2 linked regions of the Aromatoleum petrolei genome follow. The protein of the gene in region 2 interacts with the protein of the main gene of each other region in a pairwise test. Links are inferred from orthologs where the notes say so. Each region holds a gene or a part of one and is shown on either strand. Other genes may lie near its edges.

Region 1 (15,168 bases), 2.5 Mb from region 2 along the record:
TGCACGACGAAGCCGATGCCGTCCCAGCCGCCGAGATCGGGGTCCTCGACCAGTGCTTCGAGCAGGTCGAGGGAAATGTCGAGGCGGTCGGCCTCTTCGGCGTCAATGTTGAGGCCGATGTCGTAGCCGCGTGCCAGCACGCACAGCTGCTTGAGTTTCGGCAGCAGCTCGTCGAGCACACGCTCGCGTTGCGCCCAGTTGTAGCGCGGATGCAGCGCCGAGAGCTTCACCGAGATGCCGTTGCCCTGGACCACGCCGCGCTTCGCGGAGGAGTTGCCGATCGCGTGGATCGCGTGCTCGTAGTCGTCGTAGTAGCGCTGCGCGTCGGCCGCCGTCATGGCGGCCTCGCCGAGCATGTCGAAGGAATAGCGATAGCCGCGCGTCTCGCGCTCGGCGCCGCGCTCGAGGGCCTCCTCGATCGTGCGTCCGGTCACGAACTGCTCGCCCAGCAGGCGCATCGCGAGATCCATGCCCTTGCGGATCAGCGGCTCGCCGCCACGCGTCAGCAGTTTCGAAAGCGCGCTCGCGAGCCCTTCCTCGCTGCGCGTTGCGACCAGCCGACCGGTGATCAGTAGGCCCCAGGTCGCCGCATTCACGAACAGCGACGGGCTCTGACCGAGGTGGGCACGCCAGTCGCCGCGCGACAGCTTGTCGCGGATCAGGCGGTCGGCGGTGACCTTGTCGGGCACCCGCAGCAGCGCCTCGGCGAGGCACATCAGCGCGACGCCTTCCTGACTCGACAGCGAGAACTCCTTCATCAGCGCATCGACGCCGCTGGAACGGGCGCGTTTCGAGCGCAGGCCGACGACGAGCTGACGCGCGAGATCGTGGATGCGCCGCTGCAGGGCCGCGTCGACGCGGGCGGCGTCGACGAGCGGGGGCACGCATTGCGGCTCGGGGCTACGATAGGCGTCGAAGATGCGCCGGCGCAGTTCGGAACGCGGCTGGTCCGGGATGGCGGCGAGGAGGTCAGGCTTGTTGTAGGTGCTCATGGGCGAAAACTCCGCAAAGGATTCCCGGCGGGGTCTCCAGCCGCCGGCCCGGACGGGCGAAGCCGCCCGTCGAAAACCCGATTCTTCACCCGGAATCGTAGTTTATGGCTCCGAAATTCGCTTCCAATAAGTCATAATTCCTGCGGAAATAGATTTCCTCAGACGATCGACCTGCAAGCGAATGGAATGGACCGCATAGATTTCAAGATTCTCGCCGAATTGCAGAAGGATGCCCGCCTGTCATTCGTCGAGCTCGCGCGCCGCGTCGGCCTGAGCAAGACGCCGTGCGCCGAGCGGGTGCGCAAGCTGGAGGAAAGCGGCGTCATCCGCGGCTACCATGCGGACCTGGACCCGGTCGCGATGGACCGCTCGCACGTCGTGATCGTGCAGGTGCTGCTGAGCGGCACGACCGCGCATGAACTGAAGCTCTTCAACGAAGCAGTCCAGCGCATCCCCGAGATCCAGACCTGCCAGATGATCGCGGGCGACTTCGACTACCTGCTGACGGTGCGCACACGCGATATCCAGACCTACCGTAGCGTGCTGGGCGAGAAAATCTCCGAGCTGCCGTGCGTCAAGCAGACGCACACCTACGTCGTCATGGAGGTCGTCAAGGACGAGAAGACGATAGAGATCCGGACCGGCGAGGGACGACGGTCGGGGTAAGGGGCGGCGTTCCCGATCAAGAAGCGTCGGGTCGGTGCCTACGTGATCGAGCCCGCGGTCCGGCGCCCTCTGCCGGGCAGGCGCTCGCGGCCTTCGGCTTCCCGGTCCGCACTCGGGCGGGCGCCCCGACGGGGCGCCCGCCTTGCTCAACCCTCGAGGTGATACTTCGTCACACGCTCGACTTCCGCCGCCGAGCCCAACACCACCGGCACGCGCTGGTGCAGCTTGGTCGGCTGCAAGTCCATGATGCGCTCGCGGCCCGTCGTCGCCGCGCCCCCCGCCTGCTCGATGATCATTGCCATCGGATTCGCCTCGTACATCAGGCGCAGCTTGCCACCCTTGTCGCGGCACTTCTCGTCCAGCGGATACATGAAAATGCCGCCACGCGTCAGGATACGGTGCACGTCCGCGACCATCGACGCCACCCAGCGCATGTTGAAGTCCTTGCCACGCGGGCCCGTCTTGCCCGCCTGTAGCTCGCCGATGTAGCGTTGCACCGGCGGCTCCCAGAAGCGCGCATTCGACGCATTGATCGCGAACTCCTGCGTCTCGGCCGGCACCGTCATGAAGGGATGGGTGTAGATGAAACTGCCCATCTCGCGGTCCAACGTGAAACCATGCACGCCGTTACCCACGGTCAGGATCAGCTGCGTCGACGGCCCGTACAGCGCATAGCCCGCGGCAACCTGCTCACGGCCCGGTTGCAGGAAGTTCTGCTCCGTCGGCTCGCCGTCGCCCTCCGGATTGCGCAGCACCGAGAAGATCGTACCGACCGAGATGTTCACGTCGATGTTCGACGAACCGTCGAGCGGATCGAACAGCAGCAGGAAACCGCCCTTCGGATAATCGAAGGGGATCTGGTGCACCTCCTCCACCTCCTCCGAGGCCATCGCAGCCAGATGACCGCCCCACTCGTTCGCCTGCAGCAGGATCTCGTTGGCGATCACATCCAGCTTCTTCTGAGCCTCGCCCTGCACGTTGTCGGTGCCCGCCTCGCCGAGGACGCCGGCGAGCGCACCCTTCGACACGTTGACGCTGATCGCCTTCACGGCGCGGGCGACGACCTCGATCAGCAGGCGCAGCTCGGGCGTGGTCCGGCCCGCGCGCTGCTGCTCGATCAGGAACTGGGTTAGCGTGACGCGTCGCATGAAATGACTCCTTGTGGCTCCGGCCGGGCCGGATGCGGATAGTTGCGCAAGCTGGAAAAAGCGGATTATCCCGCGTACCGCGGCCGAGCGCATCAAGATCCGCGCACCCGCAGCCCGCGAAGAGGTTATGATCGACTTCCCGCGGGCTTCCCCGCGCAGCGGCGGCCACGGCCCTTCCGGCGACCGCAAGACCCGATCACTCACTATGCACGTTCTGGTTCTCGGCGCCGGCGTCACCGGCGTCACGACGGCTTGGTATCTCGCCAGGGCCGGATTCGAAGTCAGCGTTGTTGACCGCGAGCCCGCGGCGGCACTCGAAACCAGCCGCGCCAACGGCGGCCAGATCTCCATCAGCCACCCGGAACCCTGGGCCAACCCCGGCGCGCCGCTCACCGCACTGCGCTGGCTCGGGCGCGAGGACGCTCCGCTGCTGTTCCGCCCCCATGCCGACAGCGCGCAGTGGCGCTGGGCCATGTCCTTCCTGCGCGAATGCCTGCCCGGACGCACCCGCCGCAACACCGCGGCGATCGCCAGCCTCGCCGTGCATAGCGGGCAGAAACTGCGGGAGCTGCGCGCTGAGACGGGCCTCTCCTACGACCACCTCGAGCGTGGCATCCTGCACCTGTTCTTCACTCCGGCGGAATTCGCGCACGCGCGCGCGCGGGTCGCCGAGCTCGCCGCCTACGGCATCGCCGCACGCGCCTGTGCGGCCGATGAGTGCGTGACGCTCGAACCGGCGCTCGGCGCCGTGCGCGCCCAGCTCGCCGGCGGCCTGTATGCACCCGGCGACGAATCGGGCGACGCCTGCCGCTTCACTCAGGGACTGGCGCGGCTCGCCGCCGAAAGCGGTGTGCGTTTTCACTACGAGACGACGATTACCAGCCTCTCGCGCACGAGCGGAGCCATCGACGCAGTCGTGGTGCGCGATGCGCAGGGCCGCGCGGGTGCGCTGACCGCCGATGCCTATGTGGTTTGCCTGGGGAGCTACGGCCGCGCGCTCGTCGCCCCTCTCGGCGAAACGCTGCCGATTTACCCGGTGAAAGGCTATTCGATCACCGCGCCCATCGTCGATCCCGCGCGCGCGCCCAGCGTCAGCCTCACCGACGAATCGCGCCGCATCGTGTGCTCGCGCCTCGGAGAGCGCCTGCGCGTGGCCGGCACTGCGGAGCTCAACGGCTTCGACACGACCATCAACACCGCACGCTGCCAGGCAATTCTGGATTGGATCGAGGCGCGCTTTCCAGGCGCTGTCGACCTCGCTCGGGCGGAACGCTGGACCGGCCTGCGGCCGGCGACCCCCGGCAATATTCCGCTGATCGGGCGCAGCCGCGTGTCACGCCTGTGGTACAACACCGGACACGGCACACTGGGATGGACGCTTGCCTGCGGTTCGGCGAGCGCGCTCACCGAACTCATCCGCGGCGGTCGTCCGCCGGTGGAGCATTTTCCCTTCCTCGACGGGCGCCGCTGAGCACCCTTCGCCGCGCACGGCGAAGGGTCGCCCGCCCCAAGGTCTGCTACTTGACGACCTTGAGGTGATTGCGACTGGCGCTGCGCCCTGCCGCCGACGGCGTGTCCGGCCCATCGCCGTCACCCGCGTCGGAACCGACCTCGTCCGTCGCATCCTCGTCGGCCAGCGGCTCGCTACCCGCGACTTCCTGCTCGAAGGCCATGCCATGCCCGTTCTCGCGTGCGTAGATGGCCAGCACATTGGCCACCGGCAGGGACAACGCATGTGCCACGCCGCCGAAACGGGCCTGGAAGGTGATCAGGTCGTTGCCCATCACCAGATGGTTGGTCGCGTCCGGGGCGAGGTTGAGCACGATCTGCCCGTCGCGCGCATAGCCGGGCGGAACGACGGTGCGTTCGTCCACGGCAACCGCGATGTAGGGCGTGAAGCCCTGGTCGAGACACCAGTCGTAGATGGCGCGCACCAGGTAGGGTTTGGTCGATACCTTGCTCATGGATGGGATCCGTGGGGCCCCGACTGGCGGGGCCGCCTGCGCGTCAACGACGCATTACCTTTTCGGACGGTGTCAGGGCGTCGATGAAGCCCTGGCGGCTGAAGATGCGTTCGGCGTACTTCATGAGGTTCGCGGCCGCCTTTGGCAGCTCGATACCGTAGTGCTCGAGACGCCACAGCAACGGGGCGATCGCGACGTCGAGCATCGAGAACTCGTCGCCGAGCATGAACTTCTGCTTCGTGAAGATGGGTGCGAGCTGGACGAGCTGGTCCCGCACATGCGCGCGGCTCTTCTCGACCGTGCCCTTCTGGTTCTTCTCCAGCGCCTCGATGTGCGAGAACAGCTCGTGCTCGAAGGTGTGCAGCAGCTGGCGTGCGCGGGCACGCATGATCGGGTCGGGCGGCATCAGCTGCGGATGCGGAAAGCGCTCATCGATGTACTCGTTGATGATGTTCGACTCATACAGGATGAGGTCGCGATCCACCAGAACCGGCACGCGGTTGTACGGATTGATGACGGCAATATCTTCCGGTTTGTTGTAGAGATCGACGTCGATGACTTCGAAGTCCATCCCCTTCTCGAACAGCACGATCCGGCAGCGATGGCTGAACGGATCGGTGGTGCCGGAATAGAGGTTCATCATGGTGTTACTGCTCCCGATACAAAAACAAAGCGCACCACGCGAGGTACGCGTGGTGCGTCAGACTTCAAGGCGCCGAATCAGTTCGCGCCGACGTTCAATGAATGTCCTTCCAGTAGTTCTTCTTCAGCGCGAAGCTGAGCGCGAACAGGCCGGCCAGGAAGATCAGCACGACGACGCCGATGGTCTTGCGCTTCTCGGCGACCGGCTCGCCCATCCACACGAGGAAGGAGACGAGATCCGCGACGGTCTTGTCGTATTCCTGCGCCGACAGCTTGCCGGGCTTCGCCAGTTCGAGCTCGATCGACTTCACGCCATCATGCTCGGTCACCTTGCCGATCTGCTCGCCCTGCAGTTCCCATAGCGCATGCGGCATGCCGACGTTCTCGAACACCTTGTTGTTCCAGCCCGTCGGACGATTCGGGTCGCGATAGAACTGGCGCAGGTAGGTGTAGAGCCAGTCGGCGCCGCTGCCAAACTCCGATGCGCGCTGACGCGCGACCAGGGTCAGGTCGGGCGGGGTCGCACCGAACCAGGCCTTCTGCTCCTTCGGACTCGCCGAGACCTTCATCAGGTCCCCGATGCGCTCACCCGTGAACATCAGGTTGTCGCGGATTTCCTGCTCGGTCAGGCCGATCTGCGTCAGCGTGTTGTAGCGTACGAAGCTCGCGCTGTGGCAGTTCATGCAGTAGTTGACGAAGGTCTTCGCACCCGCCTGCAGGGCGGCCGGATCCTTGCTCACCGGCGCCTTGTCGAGATGCAGCACCGCACCGGCAGCCAGCGCCAGCGTCGGCGCGAACAGCGCCGCAGCGGCCAGGCGCTTCAGGGTCTTGATCACGTTGATAGTCATTTGAAAGTCACCCTATCCGGTTCGGGTTTGCACTTGTCGAGTTTGCTGTACCAGGGCATCGCCAGGAAGAAGGCGAAATAGATCACCGAGCAGATCTGCGCCACCAAAGTACGACCCGGGGTCGGCGGCAGAACGCCGAGGTAGCCGAGGATGAAGAAGGCGACAATGAAGACCGCGAGGATGCCCTTGAACAGACCGCCCTTGTAGCGAATCGACTTCACCGGGCTACGATCGAGCCACGGCAGGAAGGCGATGATGACGACCGCAGCGCCCATCGCGACAACACCCCAGAACTTCGCGTCGATGCCGAACAGCGGATAGGTCACCGCGCGCAGGATCGAGTAGAAGGGCGTGAAGTACCACACCGGAGCGATGTGCAGCGGGGTCCTCAACGGGTCGGCGGGGACGAAGTTGTTGTACTCGAGGAAGTAGCCGCCGCCTTCCGGGGCGAAGAACACGATCGCCGTGAAGAAGATCAGGAAGCCGACTACGCCGACGATGTCCTTCACCGTGTAGTACGGATGGAAGGGGATGCCGTCGAGCGGGATACCGTTGGCGTCCTTCTTCTTCTTGATCTCGACACCGTCGGGGTTGTTCGAGCCGACTTCGTGCAGCGCGACGATGTGCGCGAGCACCAGGCCGATCAGCACCAGCGGCACGGCGATGACGTGGAAGGAGAAGAAGCGGTTCAGCGTGGCGTCGGACACGACGAAGTCGCCGCGGATGACGACGGACAGGTCCGGGCCGATGACCGGAATCGCCGAGAACAGGTTCACGATGACCTGCGCGCCCCAGAACGACATCTGGCCCCACGGCAGCAGGTAGCCCATGAAGGCTTCAGCCATCAGCGCCAGGAAGATCAGCGTGCCGAAAATCCAGATCAGTTCGCGCGGCTTGCGGTAGGAACCGTAGAGCAGGCCGCGGAACATGTGCAGGTAGACGACGATGAAGAAGGCGGAGGCGCCGGTCGAGTGCAGGTAGCGGATCAGCCAGCCGCCCGGGACTTCGCGCATGATGTACTCGACGCTGGCGAATGCAACGGGAATGCCCGAGGCGTTGAGCGAGGCATCCGGCTTGTAGTGCATGACCAGGAAGATGCCGGTCAGGATCTGGATCACCAGCACCAGCAGCGCGAGCGAACCGAAGAAGTACCAGAAGTTGAAGTTCTTGGGCGCGTAGTACTCGGACAGGTGCGCCTTCCAGGTGGACGTCAGCGGGAAACGCTCGTCGACCCAGTTGAGCAGTTGTTGTGATTTTGTGGTCATCGCTTAGGCCTTGGAGTCGTCACCGATGAGGATCGTGGTATCGGAAAGGTACTTGTGCGGCGGCACCTCGAGGTTGTCGGGCGCCGGCATGCTCTTGTACACGCGACCGGAAAGGTCGAACTTGGAACCGTGACAGGGGCACAGGAAGCCACCGTGCCAATCGTCGCCCATGCCGCTCTCGGCGCCGACCTTGAACTTGTCGCTGGGCGAGCAGCCGAGGTGGGTGCAGATTCCTACGGCGATGAGGTATTCGGGTTTGATCGAGCGGCTCTTGTTCTTCGCGTACTCCGGCTGCATCTCCTTGGCGGATTCCGGATCGCTCACGGCGGCGTCGGTCTTGTCGAGCGAAGCCAGCATTTCCGGGGTCCGGCGCAGGATCCACACCGGCTTGCCACGCCATTCAACCGTCATCATCTCGCCCGGCGCGAGCTTGCTGATATCCGCCTCGACCGGCGCACCTGCAGCCTTCGCACGCTCCGACGGCGTCAGACTGGCAACGAACGGCACAGCCGTCGCCACCGCAGCCACGCCACCGGCGGCCGACGTCGCGACAAGCAGTTGCCGGCGGCCACTGTCCATCTTCTGATCCACGCTCATGACCTCATCCCTGAAAAGAAACCCGTTTCCGGATACAAAAAAACTGCGGGATTTTAGCAAAAAGCCTGATACATAAAAAGAGGTCATGCCGAGCTCATGTCATTGACATGGACCCCGGATGCACTCCCGCATGACAGCGCGGATTCGCCGGAAACCGTTTGCTGCAGCGCAACTTCCGCAACGCAGCAAACCTCTTTGTCAGAGCGCGCGACGCTCGACCAGAGCCTGCGCAATCGTTCCCGTATCGGTGTGTTCGAGCTCGCCGCCGACGGGCACGCCGCGCGACAGGCGACTCACCTTCACGCCGCGCGCGGCGAGGAGCTCGGCAATCACGTGGGCGGTCGCTTCGCCTTCGTTGGTGAAGTTGGTTGCGAGGATCACTTCCTTCACATCGTCGTCCGCGGCGCGCGCGAGGAGCTTGTCGAGCCGCAGCTCGCGCGGCCCGATACCATCCAGTGGCGACAGGCGTCCCATCAGGACGTAGTACAGGCCGTTGTAGAGCTGCGTCTGCTCCATCATCGCGAGGTCGGCCGGCATCTCGACCACGCATAGCAGCGAGTGGTCGCGCTGCGGGTTGGCGCAGCGCTGGCAGATGTCGGCCTCGGAGAAGGTGTTGCATCGCTCGCAGTGGCGCAGCACTTCGAGCGCGTGCGAGAGCGCCCGCGCGAGCCGTCCGGCGCCGCGCTGATCCCGCTGCAGCAGGTGGTAGGCCATGCGTTGCGCCGACTTCGGGCCGACGCCAGGCAGCGCGCGCAGGGCCTCGATCAGTTCGTCGAGACTCGAGGGGGAGCTCATCAGAACGGGAGCTTCATCCCGGGCGGCAGGTTGAGGCCGGCGGTGAAGCCCGCCATCTTCTCCTGCGTGGTCGCCTCGGCACGACGCACCGCGTCGTTCATCGCCGCGGCGACGAGATCTTCGAGCATTTCCTTGTCGTCCATGACCGACGGGTCGATGGTGACGCGACGAACGTCGTGCTTGCAGGTCATGAGGATCTTGACCATGCCGGCGCCCGCCTGGCCCTCGACTTCGACGAGCGCGAGCTGGTCCTGCATCTTCTTCATGTTTTCCTGCATCTGCTGGGCCTGTTTCATCAGGCCGGCGATTCCGCCCTTCATCATGGTGCGTTTCTCCGCAATTGGGGATTCAAAGTGGTTTCACCGACGCTTCCACGAGGGTTGCGTCGAATCGTTCGATCAGTTCGCGCACGAAAGGATCGCTTTCGAGCGCTGCAACGGCCTCGGCGCGGCGCGCACGACGATCGGCCTCGTCGCGCTGCGCGGGAGTTTCGCCGGCGATCGCGCCGACCGTGGCGCGCAGCTTGAGGGGCGCCCCATACAGGGAAGCGAGTTGATCCTGGATGCGCTCCACCACGCCCGGGTTCATGTCGAGGAGGTGGCGATGGGCATTCGACAGGCGCAGGTCGATCACGCCGTCGGCAAAGCCCAGCCACTCGCAGTGCTGGGCGAACTCGCGCACGAGCCCGCCGAGACCGAGCCGGCGAATGAGGCCGTGCCAATTGCCGGCGGCGAAATCCCCCGCCGCCTCGCCGTCGGCGGTCGGCGGCGCCGGCGACACGGAGGGCGCTTGGGGCTGAGGAGCGGACGGGGCCACCTGTTCGGGCCGCTCCACCGGCGCGGAACGCGCAACGGGCGGAGCCGGCACGACCTCGCGCGGCGACTCGCCCCCCGGCGCAGCCGGTTCGGCGCTCTGGCCGAAGAAGGCTTCGGGCGGCAAATCCTCCCAGGGTGGCACCGAGTTGGAAGGCTCGGGGCGGGCTTCCACAGGGATCGGCGCTTCGGCCCGGGTTGCAGGAGGCGCGGATGCGGCGCCAGGGGAAGGCGCCACAGGGGCGCGGGCGGGCACGGCCGACGCAGCCGGCGCTTCCGCGACGGCAAGCGCGGCGGGAGCGATGGCGGCCGGCTGAGCGGGTCTGGGAGCGGCGCTCGCGGAGGCTGGGTGCGATGCAGCCGGCGGTCGCGCAGCGGCAGGCGGCAAGGCGCGTGCGACACCCCCTCCTCCGCCTTCGGTCGCAGGGCTGCCCAAGGCTGCCGGCATGTCGGGACGGAAGGCGTGCAGGCGCAGCAGCGTCATCGTGAAGCCGGCGTAGTCGTCGGGCGCGAGCGGCAGTTCGTCGCGGCCGTGGATTGCGATCTGGTACGCGAGCTGCAGGAATTCGGCGTCGAAGGCCTCGGTGTAGGGTTGCAGGCGCGCGCGCTCGGCCTCGTCGGAGATCGCGGCGGGGGCGAATTGCGCGAGAGCGGCGCGATGCAGCAGGGATGCGAGGGCCTGCAGCGCCGCATCGAACGAGAGGCTGCGCGCTTCCATGCGGTCGGCGACCGCCAGCAGCGCCGTGACGTCGCCGGCGGCGAGCGCATCGAGCACGGCATACAGGTGGTCGTCACCGACCGTGCCGAGCATGTGGGTGACCTGCTCTTCCTCGACCTTGCCGGTGCCGTGCGCGATCGCCTGGTCGAGCAGCGACAACGCGTCACGCATCGAGCCGTTGGCGGCCTTGGCGAGGTGGCGCAGCGCCGGCGCCTCGAAGGGGATGGCCTCGGCCTCGAGGATGCGCGACAGGTGCTCGACGATGTGGCCCGGCGGCATCTGCTTGAGGTTGAACTGCAGGCAGCGCGACAGCACCGTGACGGGAATCTTCTGCGGATCGGTGGTCGCGAGGATGAACTTGACGTGTTCCGGCGGCTCCTCGAGCGTCTTCAGCATCGCGTTGAACGCATGCCCGGTGAGCATGTGCACTTCGTCGATCATGTAGACCTTGTAGCGCCCCTGCACCGGCGCGTACACGGCCTTGTCGAGCAGCGCGGCCATGTCCTCGACGCCGCGGTTCGACGCGGCGTCCATCTCGACATAGTCGGGGAAGCGGTCGGCGTCGATCGCCTGGCAGGCGGAGCACTGGTTGCAGGGCTCGGCCGTGACGCCGGTCTCGCAATTCAGCGCCTTCGCGAGGATGCGGGAGATCGTGGTCTTGCCGACGCCGCGAGTGCCGGTGAACAGCCAGGCGTGGTGCAGCCGGCCGGTCGCGAGCGCGTGGCTGAGCGCGCGCACGACATGCTCCTGGCCAACCAGCGTCGCAAAGGATTTCGGCCGCCACTTGCGGGCGAGAACTTGATAGCTCATGGCGCGGGATTCTAACAGAGCGCCGAGCACGCTCCCGGTGCGATTGCGGGCGGTGCCCGGGTGCAATAGGACGCGCCGGTTTGCCGCGGGCGAATAAATACTGAAAATCTATCGAATACTTATTAATGTTCAATTAGAACTATTTTCAGCGCACGGCAATACTGGATTCGACGCAATCGCCCAACTGAAAGGAGTCGCATCATGGTTGCCAAAGTCGCCCGCCTGCACTATCAGCATGCCAACGCGGCCGGGGCGCTGCGCGCGCTCGGCGGGTGGCTGATCGTCCTGACCGGCTTCGTGGTGCTGGGTACGCAACTCGTGCGCAGCGTCGATGCCGGCGCGTTCGCAATCCCCGACGCCCTCGCTGGGGGCGCGATGGCTGCGCTGGCTACCGCCCTCGGTGCGCTGCCCGTGCTCGTGATGCGCCGCATCGCCGCCGGCGTGAAGGGGGTTCTGCTCGGCTTCGGTGCGGGCGTGATGCTTGCAGCGAGCGTGTTCTCGCTGCTCCTTCCTGGCCTCGACGCGGCAGTCGCCCTCGGACTCGGCCGCGTGGACGCGGTGTTCCTCGTCGCGGTGGCGATGGGCGCGGGCGCCGCGGTCCTGCTCGCGCTCGACCGCACCCTGCCCCACTCGCATGAACCACAGTCGGAGCGCAGCGCAGGGGCGGTCTGGCTGTTCGTGTTCGCGATCGCGGTGCACAACGTTCCCGAGGGGCTCGCGATCGGAGTCGCAAGCGTCTCTGCGAGCACCGGCAATGCGGTCGCGACCGGCATCTCGCTGCAGAATGTGCCCGAAGGGCTGATCGTTGCGATCGCCCTCGCGACCGCCGGCTACGGCCGGGCAGTATCGTTCGCGGTGGCGGCCCTGTCCGGTCTGGTCGAGCCTATCGCGGCGCTCGCCGGCGCCGCGGTGGTTGCGGAGGCGCAGGCACTTCTGCCCTGGGGCCTCGCCGGCGCAGCGGGTGCGATGCTCTTCGTCGTGAGCCACGAGATCATTCCGGAATCGCACCGTCGCGGCCACGAGACGCTCGCGACGACCGGCCTCGTCGTCGGCTTCGCGGCGATGATGGTGCTCGACGCCGCACTTGCCTGATATCGGAATGGCCTCCGGCCCCGCGCGCTGAAACGGAATTGTGCGAAGCGTGGTCTATCCTTTGAAAGTCGAACATATCCGGAATGGGTGTTCGCGGACGAGCGTCGCCCGTGCACAGGCGGCACACGGAGAAGGAGGAGCGTGCATGGCCCCGGAGTTTCACGAGCTGCCAGAGTCGCACCTTTGCAGCGGCACGACGGTGACGCGACGAGCGCCATACGGGGGCAGTGTCGAGCTGCTGGCCGGGCTGCTGCGGGAAGCCGACATCTGCATCGGCGGCACCCGGCCGTGGGACATGCGGCTGCATCGCGCGGAGGCCGCGGACCGGATCCTCCTGCATGGCAGCATGGGGTTGGGCGAGAGCTACATGGATGGCGACTGGGATGCACCACAGGTCGACGAATTGATCCATCGCATCGTGCGAGCCCACCTCGACCGCGCGGCGCGTTCGCCGAAGTTCGTCTGGCACGTGCTGCGCGCACATCTCACGAACCTGCAGAGCCCGCGCCGGGCGAAGCTCGTCGGCGAAGTGCATTACGACCTCGGCAACGATTTTTTCGAGGCGATGCTCGATCCGTACATGGCATACACCTGCGGATACTGGGCGGACGCTGACGATCTGGCGACGGCACAGGAGGCGAAACTCGACCTGGTGTGCCGCAAGCTCGGGTTGCGGCCCGGCATGTGCCTGCTCGATATCGGCTGCGGCTGGGGCAGCCTCATGAAGTTCGCAGCCGAACGCTACGGCGTTCGCTGCGTCGGCCTCACAATTTCGAGGGCGCAGGCAGAGTACGGGCGCGAGCGCTGCGCCGGCCTGCCCGTGGAGTTCCGCCTGATGGACTTCCGCGAAATCGACGAGCCGTTTGACCGCATCGCCAGCCTTGGCATGTTCGAGCATGTCGGCCGGCATAACCTGCGCACCTACTTCGCGGTCGCGCGCCGTTGCCTTCGAGACGACGGGCTCTTCCTGCTGCACACGATCGGCAACAACTTCCGCACCGCGCACACCGACCCGTGGATCGACCGCTACATTTTCCCGAACGGCGATCTGCCAGCCCTGAGGCAGGTTGCGAAGGCCGTCGAGCATCTCTTCGTGATCGAGGACCTGCACAACTTCGGCGCCGACTACGACCGCACGCTGATGGCCTGGCATGCACGCTTCGAAGCGGCTTGGCCGCGCTTCGCCGGACGCTACGGCGAACGCTTCCGCCGCATGTGGTCCTACTACCTGCTCAGCTGCGCGGGCGCCTTCCGCGCACGCGACCTGCAGCTGTGGCAGATCATGCTGTCACCCGACGGCGTGCCGGATGGCTATCGGCGACCGGCCTGACGGACCCGCCCCGGGCGATCGGCCGCACGTGCCTCAGGGCTGTCCGAGCTGCAGGTAGTAGCGCACGTCGCCCACTTCGGGCGAATAGCTCGCGCCGACGTAGATCGGACCGAGGGCGGTGTCGGCGCCGAGGAAGAGGGAATACGCGCGGTGCCGGCCGGGGTCCGGGGTGAGCGCGGTGCCATAGTTGCGCAGCTCCGCCCATTCGGCTGTCGCGCCGGCGTACACGCCGCGGCCGAGCGTGTCGGGCAGGCGCGTGATCTGGCGGTAGTAGGCGCCGCTGACGAGCGCCACCTGATCGGCGGCGAGTTCGCCGTAGCGGTAGCCAGAAAGGCGGAAGGGGCCGCCCAGCAGGGTGCGGCCGACCTCGGGCAAGTCGCGGTCGGGGCTGCCGGCGAGCAGCGCGCGTACGCGCCACACGTTGGGGCCGAAGGAGGTCGCGGCGTCGCCGTCGAGCTCGGTGAAGAAGTAGCGCTGGTCGGCGCCGAAGGCCGGCGAGTGAAGTTCCGCACGTAGCCGGGCAGCGTAGCCGCGGCGCGGGAAGAAGGGGCTGTCGAGGCGGTCGATGGTGGCGGTGCCATGTACCCAGCCGTCTTCGATGAGGCGCTCGGGATAGAGCTCGGGGCCGGCGATGACTTCCGAGCTGCGCCGCCCGCGCCGCCAGCCGGCCCGTAGTTCGCCCCACATGCCCACCTCGTATCCCGCATCGAGGCCTACGAGGCCGCCCTTCTCCTTGTTCTCCGACAGCTTGCGGCCATCGACAAAAACAGGCAGCACGCGGTTGAACAGCTCCACTGACGGCGCGACGAACCAGCCGCTGTCGAGGTCGAGCGGCTGGAACAGCTCGCTGCGGATGCGGTTCGTGGTGCCAAGCTGCAGGTCGGTGTCCCAGCGACCGCCGCGGGTGTTGAGCCAGCGGCGTGAGAAGCCGGCGTAGAGGCCGACCTGCGAGCCGCCTTCGAAATCAGCGGCGAGGCCGCCGCCGAAGCGCAGCAGGTTGGGGCCGGAGGCCTTCTCGTCGGCATCGAGCTGCACCGTCGCGCGCGGCCCGTCGTGCAGCACGCTGTAGCGCAGGCGATCGAAGTCGCCGCGCTCGTAGATGCGCGCGATGTCACGCTCGAGCGCCTGCGTGTCGAGCGGCTCGTCCTCCTTCTGCGTGAGCGTCGCGTCGAAGAGACGCTTGGGCACGAACCTGAGGCCTTCGACCTTGATGTCGGCGACGACCGGCGCGCGTTTGTGCCAGCGGAATTGCCGCAGGGCCTGCCACCTCGCGTAGCTATCCTCATCGACGCTGAAGCGTGCGAGCGATGCGGACTGGCGCAGCGCGGCCTCGGTACCGTAGGGGATGGTTTCGAGCACACGATCGAAGTCGCGCGAGGTGATGCCGGGCAGCTCGACCTGGATCAGCGCATCCTCGGGACCCAGGCGCGCGAGCTGCTGGCGCACGTTCTGTTCGAGCGCGAGGTTGATCGCCTGCAGCGCGATGTCG
Region 2 (15,140 bases):
TCTTCTCGATCAGCGCAAACGCGACCACGTATTCGTTCTCGTCACTCAGCGTGAGGTGCGCATTCAGACCGCGCTCCTGCATGTAGGCCGCGAGCCCAGCGTCGAACATATAGACCGGCTTGCCGAGACCATCGTGCCCGACCCGCACTGCATGCAGCGTCGCTGGGACGGCAACGCCCGTCCCCAGGGCCTTGCCGAAGGCTTCCTTCGCGGCGAAACGCTTCGCAAGGAAGCGGGCCGGATCGCGGCTCGCCCTGAAGCCGTCGCGCTCGTCGCCGATCGCAAGGATGCGCGCCGCGAAGCGCTCACCATTGCGCTCCAGGGCGGAACTCAGGCGGGCGATCTGTACGATGTCGGTTCCGATACCGTGAATCATCCGCGGACGCTCAGCAGCCCTGTCCCGCAGCCTCGCGCATCAGGCGCTTCATCTCCCGCACCGCCTCGCGCATGCCCGAAAATACGGCCCGGCTGACGATGGCGTGGCCGATGTGCAGTTCACGCACGCCTGCGAGCCGCGCGACCGGCTGCACGTTGTAGTAGTTGAGCGCATGGCCCGCATTGAAGCGCATGCCCAGGCCCCGGATCGCCTCGCCCGCATCGCATATCTTCGCGATCTCGGCCAGCACCGACGCGCTTTCGGCGTCCCGTCCGGCATTGTGGAACGCGTGTGCGTAAGGCCCGGTATGGATCTCGCACACGCGCGCGCCAATGCGCGCGGCTGCCTCAACCTGCGCGATCTCCGCGTCGATGAATACGCTGGTGACGATGCCGGCATCCGCCAGGCGCCCCACGACGCTCTTCAGCCGCTCTTCCTGCGCAATGACGTCGAGTCCGCCTTCGGTCGTCACCTCGTGCCGGCCCTCGGGCACCAGCATCGCCATCTCGGGCTTCAGCCGGCACGCGATCCCGACCATCTCATCGGTCGCCGCCATCTCCAGGTTGAGCTTGACCTGCGTCAGCTCGCGCAGGCGGCGCACGTCCTCGTCCTGGATGTGACGCCGATCCTCGCGCAGATGCACAGTGATGCCGTCGGCGCCACCCAGATGCGCCTCCACGGCCGCCCACACGGGGTCCGGTTCCCAAGTGCGGCGCGCCTGGCGCAGCGTCGCCACGTGGTCGATATTCACGCCGAGTTCGATCACAGCTCCAGCAACTCCTTTAAGACCCGGCGCGACTGCAGCGTCTGACCGCCGAGATAATGATTGATCAGCATGCGCAGCAAGGCCTTGCTCTGCGCCAGCGTTTCGGGGCGGGAGAAATCGTCGTGCTCCATGTCGAGCAGCGTCTGCCCGCTCGTTGCCGCCACATCGCCAGTCCCTTCCGGAACCGGTACCGGGCCGCGCTCGATTATATAGAGGTAGTCGGCGCGAGGATCGAGCGGCGCACCCGAGTCGCCGTCCGCAGCGAGACCGATGCCATAGCCCAGCTCACGCAGCAGTGCGAGCTCGAAGCGGCGCAGGATCGGCTCCTGCGGCTCGCCGCGACCGAGGCAGGCGATCGCGCGGGCGTAGGCATCGAACAACACGGGATGCGGGTCCTCGCGGGCCGTCAGCCGGACCATCAGTTCGTTCAGGTAGTAGCCGCACATCAGCGCACGACCGACAAGCAGGGGCTGCCCGCCGGAGCGCTCGGCGCGCACGAGCGTCTTCACCTCGCCGCCACCCGACCAATCCAGCAGCAGTGGCTGGAAGGCCATGATGACGCCACGCAGGGCCGACATCGGGCGCCGTGCGCCCTTTGCCACCAGCGCGACGCGGCCATGATCGCGCGAGAAGACCTCGACGATGAGGCTGGTCTCGCGCCAGGGATGGGAATGCAGGACGAAGCCCGGCTGTCCGTCGACGCGCTGCTTCTGGCTCACGGCGGCACGCGTCCGCAGGTCTTATTCGTAGCCCAGGCTCTTGAGGGCGCGTTCGTCATCCGCCCAGCCGCTCTTGACCTTGACCCACACCTCGAGAAACACCTTGCCGTCGAACAGCTGCTCGAGTTCGACACGCGCCTCCGAGGCGATGCGCTTGAGCTGCTCGCCCCCCTTGCCGATGACGATCGCCTTGTGACTGGCACGGTCGACGACCACCGCGGCATGGATGCGACGCAGATTTCCTTCCGTTTCGAACTTCTCGATCTCCACGGCAATGCCGTACGGCAGTTCGTCTCCCAACAGGCGGAAGAGTTTCTCACGCAGGAATTCGGCAGCGAGGAACCGCTCGCTGCGATCGGTGACCTCGTCCTCGCCATACATCGGCGCGCCCTCGGGCAACAGCGGCGTCACCGCGCGCAGCAACTGCTCGACGTTGGTCCCCCGCTCAGCGCTGAGCGGGACGATCTCGGTGAAAGGAAAGGCATCCTTCACGCGCGCGATGAAGGGCAGCAGCTGGGTCTTGTCGGCAAGCCGGTCGACCTTGTTGATGACCAGAACCACATTTCCTTCCTTCGGCAGCACCTCGACGACCTTGCGGTCGTCTTCCCCGAAGCGACCGGCCTCGATCACGAAGAGCACCAGATCCACGTCGGCGAGTACTTGCGACACCGTCCGGTTCATCGAACGGTTGAGCGCATTGCGATGCTTGGTCTGGAAACCGGGCGTATCGACGAAGACGAACTGCGCCTCATCGTTCGTCAGGATTCCGGTGACGCGATGGCGCGTCGTCTGCGCCTTGCGCGACACAATACTGATCTTCTGCCCGATCAGACGGTTCAACAGTGTCGACTTGCCAACGTTGGGTCGGCCGACGATGGCAACGAATCCCGTGCGGAACCCTTCGGGCGCGGCGGCGGGCCCGCTTTCCGGGCCAATATTCTCGTTCATGACTTCCTCAACTGCGCCAGCGCGTTCTCGGCCGACTGCTGTTCGGCGGCGCGACGACTCGCGCCGCGCCCGGTGGTGCGGATCTTCAGCGCGTTGACCTCGCAGGTGACCTCGAATTCCTGCGCGTGCGCCTCGCCGTGCACCTTCACCGTCGTGTAGGTCGGGAGCGCCAGCCGGCGCCCCTGCAGGTACTCCTGCAGCGCCGTCTTCGGGTCCTTGGCGGCCACGCGGGGATCGATCTCTGCGATCAGAGGTGCATACAGGCGATCGATCACGGCCTTGGCCGCGTCGAAGCCCTGATCGAGGAACACCGCCGCGAAAGTCGCCTCCATTGCGTCGGCGAGGATGGAGGGCCGGCGGAACCCGCCGCTCTTCATTTCCCCCTCGCCCAGGCGCAGGTACTCGCCGAGTTCCAGCGCGCGGGCAATGCGGTGCAAGCCGTCCTGGCAAACCAGCGAAGCCCGCAGGCGGGACATCTCCCCCTCGCGCAACTCACCGAATCGTTCGAACAGCGCAATCGCGACGACGCAATTGAGGATGCTGTCACCGAGAAACTCAAGGCGCTCGTTGTTGGGTTGCCCGAAACTGCGGTGCGTGAGAGCCTGCTCCAGCAGCGCGCGGTTCCCAAACTGGTGCCCGATGCCTCGCTGGAAGCGATCAAGATTGACTGCCACTATCTTCCGATCGTCGTCGCTTTGAAGTCGATCAGCAGGCTGACGTTGGCCACCACCGGCACCTGGCGCGAATACTCGACGTCGATCACAACCTTGCCGCCATCTTTGCGAATGTCGAGATCGGCCCCGGTGACCGTGACCACGTCGTCGATCTGCCCGCGGCGCTCGAAACTCCGGCGCATGTCGGCGATCGACGCGCCGCCGTCGCCCTCATCGGCCACAAGTTTGATGATGCGCTGGATCGCAAAGTACTCATTCACCGCCGGAACTGCACGAAAGCCGATCAGCAGGACGAAGCCCAGAAGGCCGCCGACAACCAGTACGCTGATGGGGCTCATGCCCCGCTGCCATTTCATCATCCGCATGCCGTCTCCGTATCAGTGGAACCCGCCAATCCGTTTCATGTCGTTGAAGTTGAACCAGATGAAGAACGCCCTGCCGACGATGTTCTCATCCGGGACGAACCCCCAGACGCGGCTGTCGCTGCTCGCATCGCGATTGTCGCCCATCACGAAGTAATGCCCTTCGGGTACGGTGCAACGCACGCCGGACGTAGTATAGGTGCAGTTCTCCCGATGCGGATAATCAAGCACCTGCGGCACGAAGGGCGGCACGTCACGCTCGATCAGCACCGAATGCTCGACCGCGCCGAGCTTTTCCTGAAAACGCGGCGAGTAGTACAGGCGATCAGGATGCAGATAATCGTCCTGCGCGGTGATCGGCACCGCTTCGCCGTTGATGCGCAGACGCTTGTCGATGTACTCGATCCTGTCGCCCGGAAGCCCCACGACACGCTTGATGTAATCCATCGACGGATCGGCAGGATAGCGGAACACCATCACGTCACCGCGTTTCGGATTGTTCACCTCGATGATCTTCTTGTTGATCACCGGCAGGCGGATGCCATAGGTCCACTTGTTGACGAGGATGAAATCACCGACGAGCAGCGTCGGAATCATCGAACCGGACGGAATCTTGAACGGCTCGACGATGAACGAACGCAGGCCAAACACGATCAGGATCACCGGGAAGAAACTGGCACCGTACTCGACCCACCACGGCGCGGGAGCACCGGGAGCGCGACGCTTCTTGGCGTAGAAGCGGTCGATGACCCAAAGTATCGCCGTTGCCACCAGCAGCAGGAACAACACCAGCGCAAAATTCACACAGACTCCGTTTCGTCGCGATTCAACGCGGCACCCCGCAGGGCGGCACCGCCTACTTGCCTTCGTCCACCCGCAACACGGAGAGGAAGGCCTCCTGCGGAATTTCGACGTTTCCGACCTGCTTCATGCGCTTCTTGCCTTCCTTCTGCTTCTCGAGAAGTTTCTTCTTGCGCGAGATGTCGCCACCGTAGCACTTCGCGAGCACGTTCTTGCGCAGCGCCTTGATGGTCTCACGCGCGATGATGTGCGAGCCGATCGCTGCCTGGACGGCGACGTCGAACATCTGGCGCGGGATCAGCGAACGCAGCTTCGCCGCCACTTCACGGCCGCGATACTGTGCCGAGGCGCGATGCACGATCACCGACAGCGCATCGACCTTCTCGCCGCCGACCATCATGTCGAGCTTCACGAGATCCGCCGCACGGTACTCCTTGAACTCGTAGTCCAGCGAGGCGTAACCGCGCGACACCGACTTCAGCTTGTCGAAGAAGTCCATCACCACTTCGTTCATCGGCAGATCATAGATCAGCTGCACCTGACGGCCGTGGTAGCGCATATCGACCTGCACGCCACGCTTCAGGTTGCACAGAGTGATCACCGGACCGACGTACTCCTGCGGCATGAAAATCGTCGCCGTGATGATGGGCTCTCGAATCTCCGCAACCTTGGACAGGTCGGGCAACTTGGAGGGATTCTCGACATGAATCACTTCGCCGCTGTTCATCACGACCTCGTACACGACGGTAGGCGCCGTCGTGATGAGGTTCATGTCGAACTCGCGTTCGAGACGCTCCTGCACGATGTCCATGTGTAGCAGCCCGAGGAAGCCGCAACGGAAACCGAAACCCAAGGCCTGCGAGACTTCCGGCTCGAATTGCAGCGAAGCATCATTGAGGCGCAGTTTCTCCAGCGAATCGCGCAACTGGTCGTACTCGCTCGACTCGACCGGATAAAGGCCCGCGAACACCTGCGGCTTGATTTCCTTGAAGCCGGGCAGCGGCTCAGCGGCCGGCCGGCTCGCGAGCGTCACGGTGTCGCCGACCTTCGCCGCCTGCAGCTCCTTGATGCCGGCGATGATGAAACCCACCTCGCCTGCGGACAATTCAGTACGCGCAACCGAGCGCGGCGTGAACACGCCGACCTGATCGCACGGATACTGTGCGCCCGTCGCCATCAGGAGAATCCTGTCCTTCGGCCGCAGCACGCCGTCCACGACGCGCACCAGCATCACCACGCCGACGTAGTTGTCGAACCACGAGTCGATGATCAACGCCTTCAGCGGCGCGGCGGGATCGCCTTCGGGCGGCGGCACGCGGCGCACGACAGTCTCGAGCACATCCTCGATGCCCAGCCCGGTTTTTGCCGAACACAGCACCGCCTCGGACGCGTCGACGCCAATGACGTCCTCGATCTCCTGGCGCGCGTTGTCGGGATCCGCCGCGGGCAGGTCGATCTTGTTCAGGACCGGAACAACCTCGACGTTCTGCTCGATCGCCGTGTAGCAGTTCGCGACCGTCTGCGCCTCCACGCCTTGCGACGCATCGACCACGAGGAGTGCCCCCTCGCAGGCCGACAGCGAACGGCTCACCTCATAGGAGAAGTCGACGTGTCCCGGAGTGTCGATCAGGTTGAGGTTATAGACTTGGCCATCCTTCGCCTTGTACTGCAGGGCGGCGGTCTGCGCCTTGATCGTGATCCCGCGCTCGCGCTCGAGGTCCATCGAATCGAGCACCTGCTCCTCCATCTCGCGATCGGATAGTCCGCCGCAATAGTGGATGAGGCGATCAGCCAGCGTAGACTTGCCGTGATCGATGTGGGCGATGATGGAGAAATTTCGGATGTGTTGCATGCGCCAACAAAAGAAAGGTGCCTCGCGGCACCCAATAAGTATCGGTTGAATCGGCTAAACGGCGGATTCTAGCGGAAAACGCCCGCAATAGGCACGGATCGCGCCCTCGTCCAGATGGTAATGACACAGCTCTGTGTCGCCGGCAAGGACGATGGGAACCAGTTCATCCCATTTGGCTTCAAGCGCCGGATCCGCATCGACGTCAAGAATGCGCACGCGCCATCCGAGTTCGGCAGCAAGCGGCAGCAGGCGATCGACAAGTTCATGGCACAGGTGGCACCACTCGCGGCTCATCACGGTCAATTCGCGCACCACGCTCAATCTCCCGCCCTCAGCGTCACGTAGCTCGTTCCGGAACCGCGATGCACCAGCAGCGTGACCAACTGGCCGTCCTTGATGTCGGCCGCCAGGCGCGTAAAGCCGTCCACCGTCTTCAGCGCGACCTGACGTCCACTGGACACCATCGCGAGCACGATGTCCCCGACCTGCAGGTCGGCGCGTGCTGCAGCCCCCTGCGCCCGCTCGATAACCAGCCCGTGCTCCACATTGCGTTCACGCTTCTGCGCCGGGGTCGGCAATCCGAGCACCAGCCCGAGCTTATTGGAAGCTGGCTGGGCGCGCTCGCTTCGACGCGAGCGCGGAGCACCTTCGTCAGCCCATTCGCCGACCATGATGCCGACCTCGCGAAGCACACCCGCGCGGTACAGCGACAGGCTAACCTGAGCCCCGGGGCGGCTCGACGACACGATCCGTGGCAGGTCGCTAGACTCATCGACCGCCTTGCCGGCGAAACGCACGATCACGTCACCCTGTTGGATGCCCGCCCGCGCAGCCGGACCTTCGGGTTCGACGGCACTCACGAGTGCTCCTTCAGCACGCGGCAGCGCGAAAGACTCCGCGAGCGAGCGCGTGACTTCCTGGATTGCAACGCCGATGCGTCCGCGCTGCACCCGTCCGCTGGCCTTGAGCTGCGCCTGGATCTCCATCGCGAGGTTGATCGGGATCGCAAAAGACAGCCCCATGAAACCACCGGTCTGGCTGTATATCTGCGAGTTGATTCCGACCACTTCGCCCTTCAGGTTGAAAAGCGGCCCCCCCGAGTTGCCCGGATTGATCGCGACGTCCGTCTGGATGAAGGGCACGAAGTTCTCATCCGGAAGGCTGCGGCCCTTCGCGCTGACGATGCCGGCGGTCACCGAATGATCGAACCCGAAGGGCGATCCGATCGCGACGACCCATTCGCCGACCTGCAGCTTTTCCGGATCGCCAATCGCAAGGCGCGGCAAGTCCGTCGCATCAATCTTGATCAGCGCAACGTCGGAGCGCGCATCCGCCCCCACCACCCTTGCCCGGAACTCACGCTTGTCTACCAGGCGGACGATAATCTCCTCTGCGCCCTCGACGACATGCGCATTGGTGAGAATATAACCGTCGGCGCTCACGATGAACCCGGAGCCGAGCGACTTGTTGTCAGGGTCGATGCGAGGATGCTCGGGCTTGCGCGGAACGAAGCGCCGAAAGAAATCGAACATCGGATCATCCGGCGAGAGTTGGGGAAAGCCGGGCCCCGCGCCCTTGCCCGCCTGGGCAGCGCTGATGTTCACCACGGCCGCACCATGTCGCTGCACGATCTGCGTGAAATCGGGCAAAGCGATCACGCCGCCCGCGGCATATGCGGAGGTGACCGCAAACGCGCACGACAGCGCAAAGACAATCGCGCGCAGCAGACGTCCGAGGTTCATCCCTCCTGCGCCCCTGCCACACCACATCCTGCGCTCCCGCGCACCATCTCGATCTCGAAGCCGTGTCGCACGGTGCGGCTACGGAACACCATATGATTGACCCCGAGCGCAACAGCAAGACCGGCCAGCCCGCCCACCGCCGTGCTCAGGTCCTGAGCACCGAAGTCGGCCAATGCGCTACCCAGCGCGGCGCCGATCAGCAGCAGTGCGACGGACAGGCCGTAGCCCAGCAGCGCACCCCGCAACGGCGCACCATCGTGCATCCGCAGGCACACCAGCTCGCCCGGCCGGACATCGATCGAGTTCGGCACCGCGAACACTTCATTCGGCGCCTTCAACGCATACGCGATTCCCGTCGAACGGCAGCCGCCCGGCTCATCGCAGCGTCCGCAGCCGCCCGCCCGCTCGGTGAGACGAACCCAGGCGCGCCCGCCTTCGACCCGATCGACGATGCCCTGCGCCTCATTCATCGCGTCACCGGCTCGATCGCGTCGCCCAGCCGCTGCACCGAACGCAATGGCACCTCGCCCAGGGCCGTCACCAGATACTGACCAACAACGCGTTTGTAGATGTTGATCGCACCACTCGCAAAGGGTCCGGGCTCGACACGCACCCCTTCGTTCGGCTCGATGAACACCGAAATTGACGCGAGTCCGTCGCTATACACCATATGCAACGCGTCGCCGCGATCGCGACCGAGGGGCCGGCGCATTACCGAAACGAGCGAGAAACCCGCGAGCGGAGCATTGAGCGCCCAGCCACTGTCCTCCTTGCGCACCTCGACGCCGTTGGCGTGGACCACCCGCCAGTCGCTGCTCTTCGTGATGCGTGGGCGGAAGGCGTCGTTGTCGATCTCGCCGCCGATCTTCACGTCACTAAAGGTGAATTGCTCGACGATCTCGCCGCGATCATCGACCGTACGGGCCTTGAGCAGCAGACCGGACTGCACCTCCGCCCACAACTGGTAGCCGAAACGCAGGTCATCCTTCGGCTCGAGGATGATCTGCTGAGCATCCAGTCCGGCAACACGCCCCACGCTGCCCTTGCGGATTCGATAATTCTCGGCGAGGCCGCCGAACGCCACTGGCAGCCGCGACGGAAAGGCGCGCCGCGTGCCGGGCCGATCGACGATGACTGTCTTTTGGTCGGGCAGCACACACCGAACCTCGCTATTGCTGCGGATCACCTCCCGCGGGCTGCCGTCGAGCACCTCCAGGCGTTCATGTTCACCGTTCGCATCGCTCATGTGCGCGATACGCGAGGTCTCGAAATTCTTCCCTGACTGATAGATGAAGGTCCCGTAATAGTTGAGGCGCTGCCCCGCAGTGGCCATGCGCCCGAGCCAGGAGAGGGGATCACCCGGCGACTCGGCAAAGGCCGGCGCCTGCATCAATGCCGCGCAGACCGCCAATACAGCTGACGCCCACCTCATCGGCCACTGCCCTGCCCGACGTCAGAAACGGTGCGCACGTGCTGGATCACACCCGAGATGGGCCCGCCGCCCGACATCGCCTGATGCACAAAGACATATTCGCGGGTCGGATCCACAGCAACCGGACTCGGCGAAACCGCAACCGGACGTACCGCCGCGTGCGCGGCAACTGCAGTCGATGATTGGGCGACGGCGATCTGCCCAACCGATGGTTGTGCCTGATCGCTGTACAGCGTATGCGCCACCCAGCCCACGGCGGCCACACCCATCACCGAGGCGGCCAGCGGCATCAGCGATCGCCACAATCGCCCGCCTTCCGCGGCGGCGTGCCGGGAAGGCGCCAGCAGGGTTGGCTCCTCGTCGATGTTCGCCATGACACGCCCGACGAATCCGGCGTTGCCGTCACGATCTCCGCGCAGTACGTCACCGATCAGGCAATAAGCCTCCCAGTCGGTGCGCAATGCGCGGTCTCGCCGCATCGACTCGAAAACCGGATGCGCCGATTGCTCGTCGAGATCACCATCCAGAAGTGCCGACAATCTGTCCTTCATGAGTACCACCTACCAACGTTTATCAGGTGCCGTATCCAGCAGCGGCCGCAGTCTTTCAGCTATCGCCTCGCGTGCGCGGAAAATTCGCGAACGCACGGTTCCAATCGGACAATCCATGATGCTGGCAATTTCCTCGTAGCTCAGCCCTTCGAGTTCACGCAGCATGATCGCAGTACGCAACTCCTCCGGCAGCGCTTCCATCGCGTGATCGACCGTCTCGCCGATTTGCCGAGTCATCATCAGGCGCTCCGGCGTATTGATGTCGCGCAACTGCTCGCCTTCCTCGAAGGTTTCCGCCTCTTCCGAATCAAATCCGGTCGAGGTGGGCGCCCGTCGCCCTTGCGAAACCAGGTAGTTCTTGGCGGTATTGATCCCGATACGGTAGAGCCACGTGTAAAAAGCGCTATCACCACGAAACGATCCCAAGGCGCGATACGCCTTGATGAAGGTTTCCTGAGCCACATCCTCGACCTCTGCCGAATCGCGGATCAAGCGGGACAGCAGCCTATGCAGCTTGCGTTGATACTTTGCTACCAGCAAGCCGAAAGCCTGCTTGTCACCGCGTTGCACGCGCTCAACAAGCTGCTGATCTATCTCGCGATCGCTCATGGGCGGGTCGTTACTCTATGTTGGGCAAAATCCGCGCCAGTATAGCGACCCAGCCCCGTCTCCGGCAAAGTCGAAGCTAACAAGGAGACCGACACGCTTTGAAATAGTTCAGACCCCGACATGGTTTTCCGGTGCGCCACAGGCCCACTGCGCCCAAGCACCCGGAGGGACACGTCGGACGTGATATAGTTCATGAACCTGTCGATCCTTGGCACATACGATCTTGTCAAAACAATACGACGTACTCATCCTCGGCAGCGGCGCGGCGGGACAATCGATCGCACTGCGTCTGGCAGACAAACTCCGAGTCGCCCTGATTACCAAACGAGCGATCTCCGACAGCGCCAGCGCCTGGGCTCAAGGCGGCATCGCCGCGGTCCTCGACACCTCCGACAGCATCGAGGCGCACATCCAGGACACCTATATCGCAGGCGGCGGCCTGTGCGACCCAAAGGCTACACGCTATGTCGTCGAACACGGCAAAGCAGCGATCGAATGGCTGATCGGACGTGGCGTTCCCTTCACCCGCGAGGATCAATCCAGCCTCGGATACCACCTCACGCGTGAAGGCGGCCACTCGCACCGGCGGATCATCCACGCTGCGGACGCCACCGGTGCTGCGGTGCAGGCGACACTGACCGACCAGGTCAGCAAGCACCCGAACATCGACATCCTCGAAAACCACATCGCGGTCGATCTGATCCTCGGCGACAAGCTGGGCCTCCCTGAGCAGGATTGCCTTGGCGCATACGTGCTCGACATCGCCAACGACCGCGTCGAGACGATCGGCGCCCGCAACACCGTGATTGCCACCGGCGGAGCGGGCAAGGTCTACCTGTACACGACCAACCCCAGCGTCGCGACCGGCGACGGCATCGCCATGGCGTGGCGTGCCGGTTGCCGCGTGGCGAACATGGAATTCATCCAGTTCCACCCAACCTGCCTTTATCACCCGCAAGCAAAATCATTCCTGATATCGGAAGCCGTGCGCGGCGAAGGCGGTCTGCTCAGGCTGCCCGACGGCACCCGATTCATGCCGGCGCACGACGAACGCGCCGAGTTGGCGCCGCGCGACATCGTCGCCCGTGCCATCGATTTCGAGATGAAGAAACACGGTCTCGACTGCGTCTACCTTGATATCAGCCACAAACCGGCAGAGTGGTTGCGCGAACATTTTCCCAATATTCACGCACGCTGCCTGGAATTGGGAATCGACATCACGCGCGAGGGGATTCCCGTCGTACCGGCGGCGCACTACACCTGCGGCGGCATCGTCACCGACCTGGCCGCACGTACCGACGTTCCCAACCTCTATTCCGTTGGCGAATCGGCGTACACAGGCCTTCACGGCGCCAACCGCCTCGCCAGCAACTCGCTCCTGGAGTGCCTCGTTTTCGGCGAGGCGGCAGCAAACGACATCCTTTCTCAGGCGAAGCGCCCCCTGCCAAAACTCCCCGACTGGGACGAGAGCCGTGTGACCGACGCCGACGAAGAGGTCGTGATCTCGCACAACTGGGCCGAGTTGCGCCGTTTCATGTGGGACTATGTCGGCATCGTGCGCACGACCAAGCGCCTGCAGCGTGCCCAGCACCGCATCCGCCTGCTGGCGCGCGAAATCAACGAGTTCTACTCGCACTTCCGCGTCAGCAACGATCTGATCGAATTGCGCAACCTCGTTGTCACCGCCGACCTGATCGTGCGCTGCGCCTTGCGCCGCAAGGAGAGCCGTGGCCTGCACAGTTCGCGCGATTACCCGGATACGCTGCCGGTCGCACGTCCCACCATCCTGCGACCCCACCGGCGCTGAACGACGGCCAGAAGTCGTTCCACCGAAACGGAGCCCCCGACTCAATGCAGCGGGGGCACTCAGCGCTCGGTCGCGTCGTTTTCGGCTGCACCTTCGACACGGCCAGGACCGACCTTGTGGCGGAGCCAGATCTTCAGCCCGCGCCACTCATCCTCATGGACGTTTCCGCGCACAAGCATCAGCGCCCCTCGTATCGACCGGCGCGGTGAGCGCCGTACCCGCGTACCGCGCCAGTGAATCCACACTGCCCAACCGAAATCGACACACCCCGGCTCAGCCAACGCATACACGGTTTGCTGGCCGCGGCCATCGGGGTCCACTGACAGTTCGCCATTGTCCTGCAGAACCAGACGGCCCCCCGCCTTCTCGCTCTCGGCGCGGTTCGCCAAGTGCAGCGAGAATCCCAGCCCCGCGACGACGACGATCACGAGCGGCAGAGGAAACGACGAACGCAGAAATGCAAACGCCGCGATCGCATGGATCGCGGCGTTCAACAGCAAAATCAGCTTCGACGGACGAAGCCTGATTTCAAGCGGGTAGCGCACGGGCTACCCCATTCCGACTCAGACGCGGCGGAACGCGATGGTTCCGTTGGTACCGCCAAAGCCGAACGAATTCGACAGGGCGGCGCGGATCTCCATCGGGCGGGCCTTGTTCGCGACATAGTCGAGATCGCAGCCTTCGTCCTGCTCGAAGATGTTGATCGTCGGCGGAGCGATCTGGTTATGGATCGCCAGCGTGGTGAATACCGCCTCGACACCCCCGGCGGCACCCAGCAGATGACCCGTCATCGACTTGGTCGAATTGACCGCTATCGACTTCGCGCGGTCGCCGAAGCAACGCTTGACCGCCGTCGTTTCGGCCAGGTCGCCGAGCGGCGTCGACGTGCCGTGCGCATTGATGTAGTCAACCTCTTCGAGCGACATGCCGGCATCGCGCATCGCATTCGTCATGCAACGCGCGGCGCCGTTGCCGTCCTCGCACGGGGCGGTCATGTGGTAGGCGTCCGCGCTCATACCGTAGCCCGCGACTTCGGCGTAGATTTTCGCTCCACGTGCCTTCGCGTGCTCGTATTCCTCGAGCACGAGCACGCCGGCGCCCTCGCCCAGCACGAACCCATCGCGCCCCTTGTCCCACGGACGGCTCGCCGTCTGCGGATCGTCGTTGCGCGTGGAAAGCGCACGAGCGGAGGCAAACCCGCCCACGGCCAGAGGCGTGACGGTCGACTCCGCGCCACCCGCGACCATCACGTCGGCGTCGCCATACTGGATGAGGCGTGCCGCCTCGCCGATGCAATGTGTGGCAGTCGTGCATGCTGTGACCATCGCCAGGCACGGCCCCTTGAGGCCGAACATGATCGACAGATTGCCCGCGATCATGTTGATGATCGTGCCGGGGATGAAGAACGGGGAAATCTTGCGCGCCCCGCCCTTCAGGTAATCGTCGTGGGTCGTTTCGATCATCGGCAGACCGCCGATGCCCGAACCCAGATTGACGCCGATGCGCTCAGCGTTCTCTGCGGTTACCTGCAATCCCGCATCCTTGAACGCCTGGATGCCGGCGGCCATGCCGTAATGGATGAATACATCCATGCGGCGCGCCTCTTTCGGCGAGAGATACGCGCCGATGTCGAACCCCTTCACCTCACCGGCGATCTTCACCGGGAAGTTCGTGGTATCGAAGCGCGTAATCTCGCCGATACCGGAGCGGCCGTTGACGATATTGTCCCAGGCCTCCGGAACGGTATTGCCGACCGGGGAAATGATGCCCAGACCGGTAATGACGACTCTGCGACGGGTCAATGTTCGCTCCGGTAATCAGTGTTACTTTTTCAGGTGGGCGTTGACGTAGTCAATCGCCTGCTGAACCGTGGTGATCTTCTCAGCTTCCTCGTCTGGGATTTCGCACTCGAACTCTTCCTCGAGGGCCATAACCAGTTCCACGGTATCCAGCGAATCCGCGCCCAGATCGTCGACGAACGAGGACTCGATCTTGATTTCCGACTCGTTCACACCAAGTTGTTCGGCGACAATTTTCTTGACGCGCTGCTCGATGTTCTCCATGAACTAACTCCTTCCCAGAATGATCCAGATATGTAAGAAAAAAAGCCGGCGTATTCTACCAAAAAGGATGAGAACCGCTATCGCCGCCGGCGATTACGACATGTACATGCCACCATTCACGTGCAGGGTCGTGCCCGTAACGTAGGCGGCAGCGGGCGAAGCTAGGAAAGCCACCGCTCCGGCGATTTCTTCGGGACGTCCGAGTCGGCCGAGGGCGATGTTGCCCAGCAGCGCATCGCGGGCCGTTTCGGGCAGCGCACGGGTCATGTCGGTGTCGATGAACCCCGGCGCCACACAGTTGACAGTGATGTTGCGGCTACCCAGCTCGCGAGCCAGCGCCCGGCTCATGCCGGCAACGCCGGCCTTCGCCGCCGCGTAGTTCGCCTGCCCGGGGTTGCCGGCGCTGCCGACCACGGACGTGATGTTGATGATGCGGCC

Evidence for each region.
Region 1: the proteins of recO (region 2) and recR interact in binary tests that used the Escherichia coli proteins (3 or more experiments, as listed by UniProt). The link is inferred for Aromatoleum petrolei from one-to-one orthologs.

Annotation. Positions count from the first base shown.
Region 1 is NZ_CP059560.1:3,567,016-3,582,183, reverse strand. What follows is about bases 7,120-10,011. They hold recR (recombination mediator RecR), read right to left. Parts: upstream 8,918-10,011; coding sequence 8,321-8,917; downstream 7,120-8,320. Other genes in these bases: dnaX (DNA polymerase III subunit gamma/tau), read right to left, coding at 9,266-10,011; ToN1_RS16330 (YbaB/EbfC family nucleoid-associated protein), read right to left, coding at 8,917-9,240; petA (ubiquinol-cytochrome c reductase iron-sulfur subunit), read right to left, coding at 7,529-8,122; ToN1_RS16345 (cytochrome b), read right to left, coding at 7,120-7,525. Outside these bases: putA (trifunctional transcriptional regulator/proline dehydrogenase/L-glutamate gamma-semialdehyde dehydrogenase), read right to left, coding at 1-992; ToN1_RS16375 (winged helix-turn-helix transcriptional regulator), read left to right, coding at 1,179-1,658; ToN1_RS16370 (class 1 fructose-bisphosphatase), read right to left, coding at 1,805-2,806; ToN1_RS16365 (D-amino acid dehydrogenase), read left to right, coding at 3,012-4,277; ToN1_RS16360 (ClpXP protease specificity-enhancing factor), read right to left, coding at 4,324-4,770; ToN1_RS16355 (glutathione S-transferase N-terminal domain-containing protein), read right to left, coding at 4,814-5,413; ToN1_RS16350 (cytochrome c1), read right to left, coding at 5,508-6,260; more of ToN1_RS16345, read right to left, coding at 6,257-7,119; more of dnaX, read right to left, coding at 10,012-11,257; ToN1_RS16320 (ZIP family metal transporter), read left to right, coding at 11,459-12,349; cfa (cyclopropane fatty acyl phospholipid synthase), read left to right, coding at 12,495-13,679; ToN1_RS16310 (patatin-like phospholipase family protein), read right to left, coding at 13,713-15,168. UniProt on the Escherichia coli protein: May play a role in DNA repair. It seems to be involved in an RecBC-independent recombinational process of DNA repair. It may act with RecF and RecO.
Region 2 is NZ_CP059560.1:1,056,047-1,071,186, forward strand. Bases 1-2,864 are described here. They hold recO (DNA repair protein RecO), read right to left. Parts: upstream 1,862-2,864; coding sequence 1,139-1,861; downstream 1-1,138. Other genes in these bases: acpS (holo-ACP synthase), read right to left, coding at 1-376; ToN1_RS04770 (pyridoxine 5'-phosphate synthase), read right to left, coding at 387-1,142; era (GTPase Era), read right to left, coding at 1,883-2,809; rnc (ribonuclease III), read right to left, coding at 2,806-2,864. Also shown: more of rnc, read right to left, coding at 2,865-3,483; ToN1_RS04790 (DUF4845 domain-containing protein), read right to left, coding at 3,483-3,848; lepB (signal peptidase I), read right to left, coding at 3,861-4,649; lepA (translation elongation factor 4), read right to left, coding at 4,702-6,498; ToN1_RS04805 (glutaredoxin family protein), read right to left, coding at 6,553-6,792; ToN1_RS04810 (Do family serine endopeptidase), read right to left, coding at 6,816-8,240; ToN1_RS04815 (SoxR reducing system RseC family protein), read right to left, coding at 8,237-8,710; ToN1_RS04820 (MucB/RseB C-terminal domain-containing protein), read right to left, coding at 8,707-9,630; ToN1_RS04825 (sigma-E factor negative regulatory protein), read right to left, coding at 9,669-10,223; RNA polymerase sigma factor RpoE, read right to left, coding at 10,233-10,832; nadB (L-aspartate oxidase), read left to right, coding at 11,056-12,639; ToN1_RS04840 (protein YgfX), read right to left, coding at 12,699-13,184; fabF (beta-ketoacyl-ACP synthase II), read right to left, coding at 13,203-14,441; acpP (acyl carrier protein), read right to left, coding at 14,463-14,702; 3-oxoacyl-ACP reductase FabG, read right to left, coding at 14,796-15,140. UniProt on the Escherichia coli protein: Involved in DNA repair and RecF pathway recombination.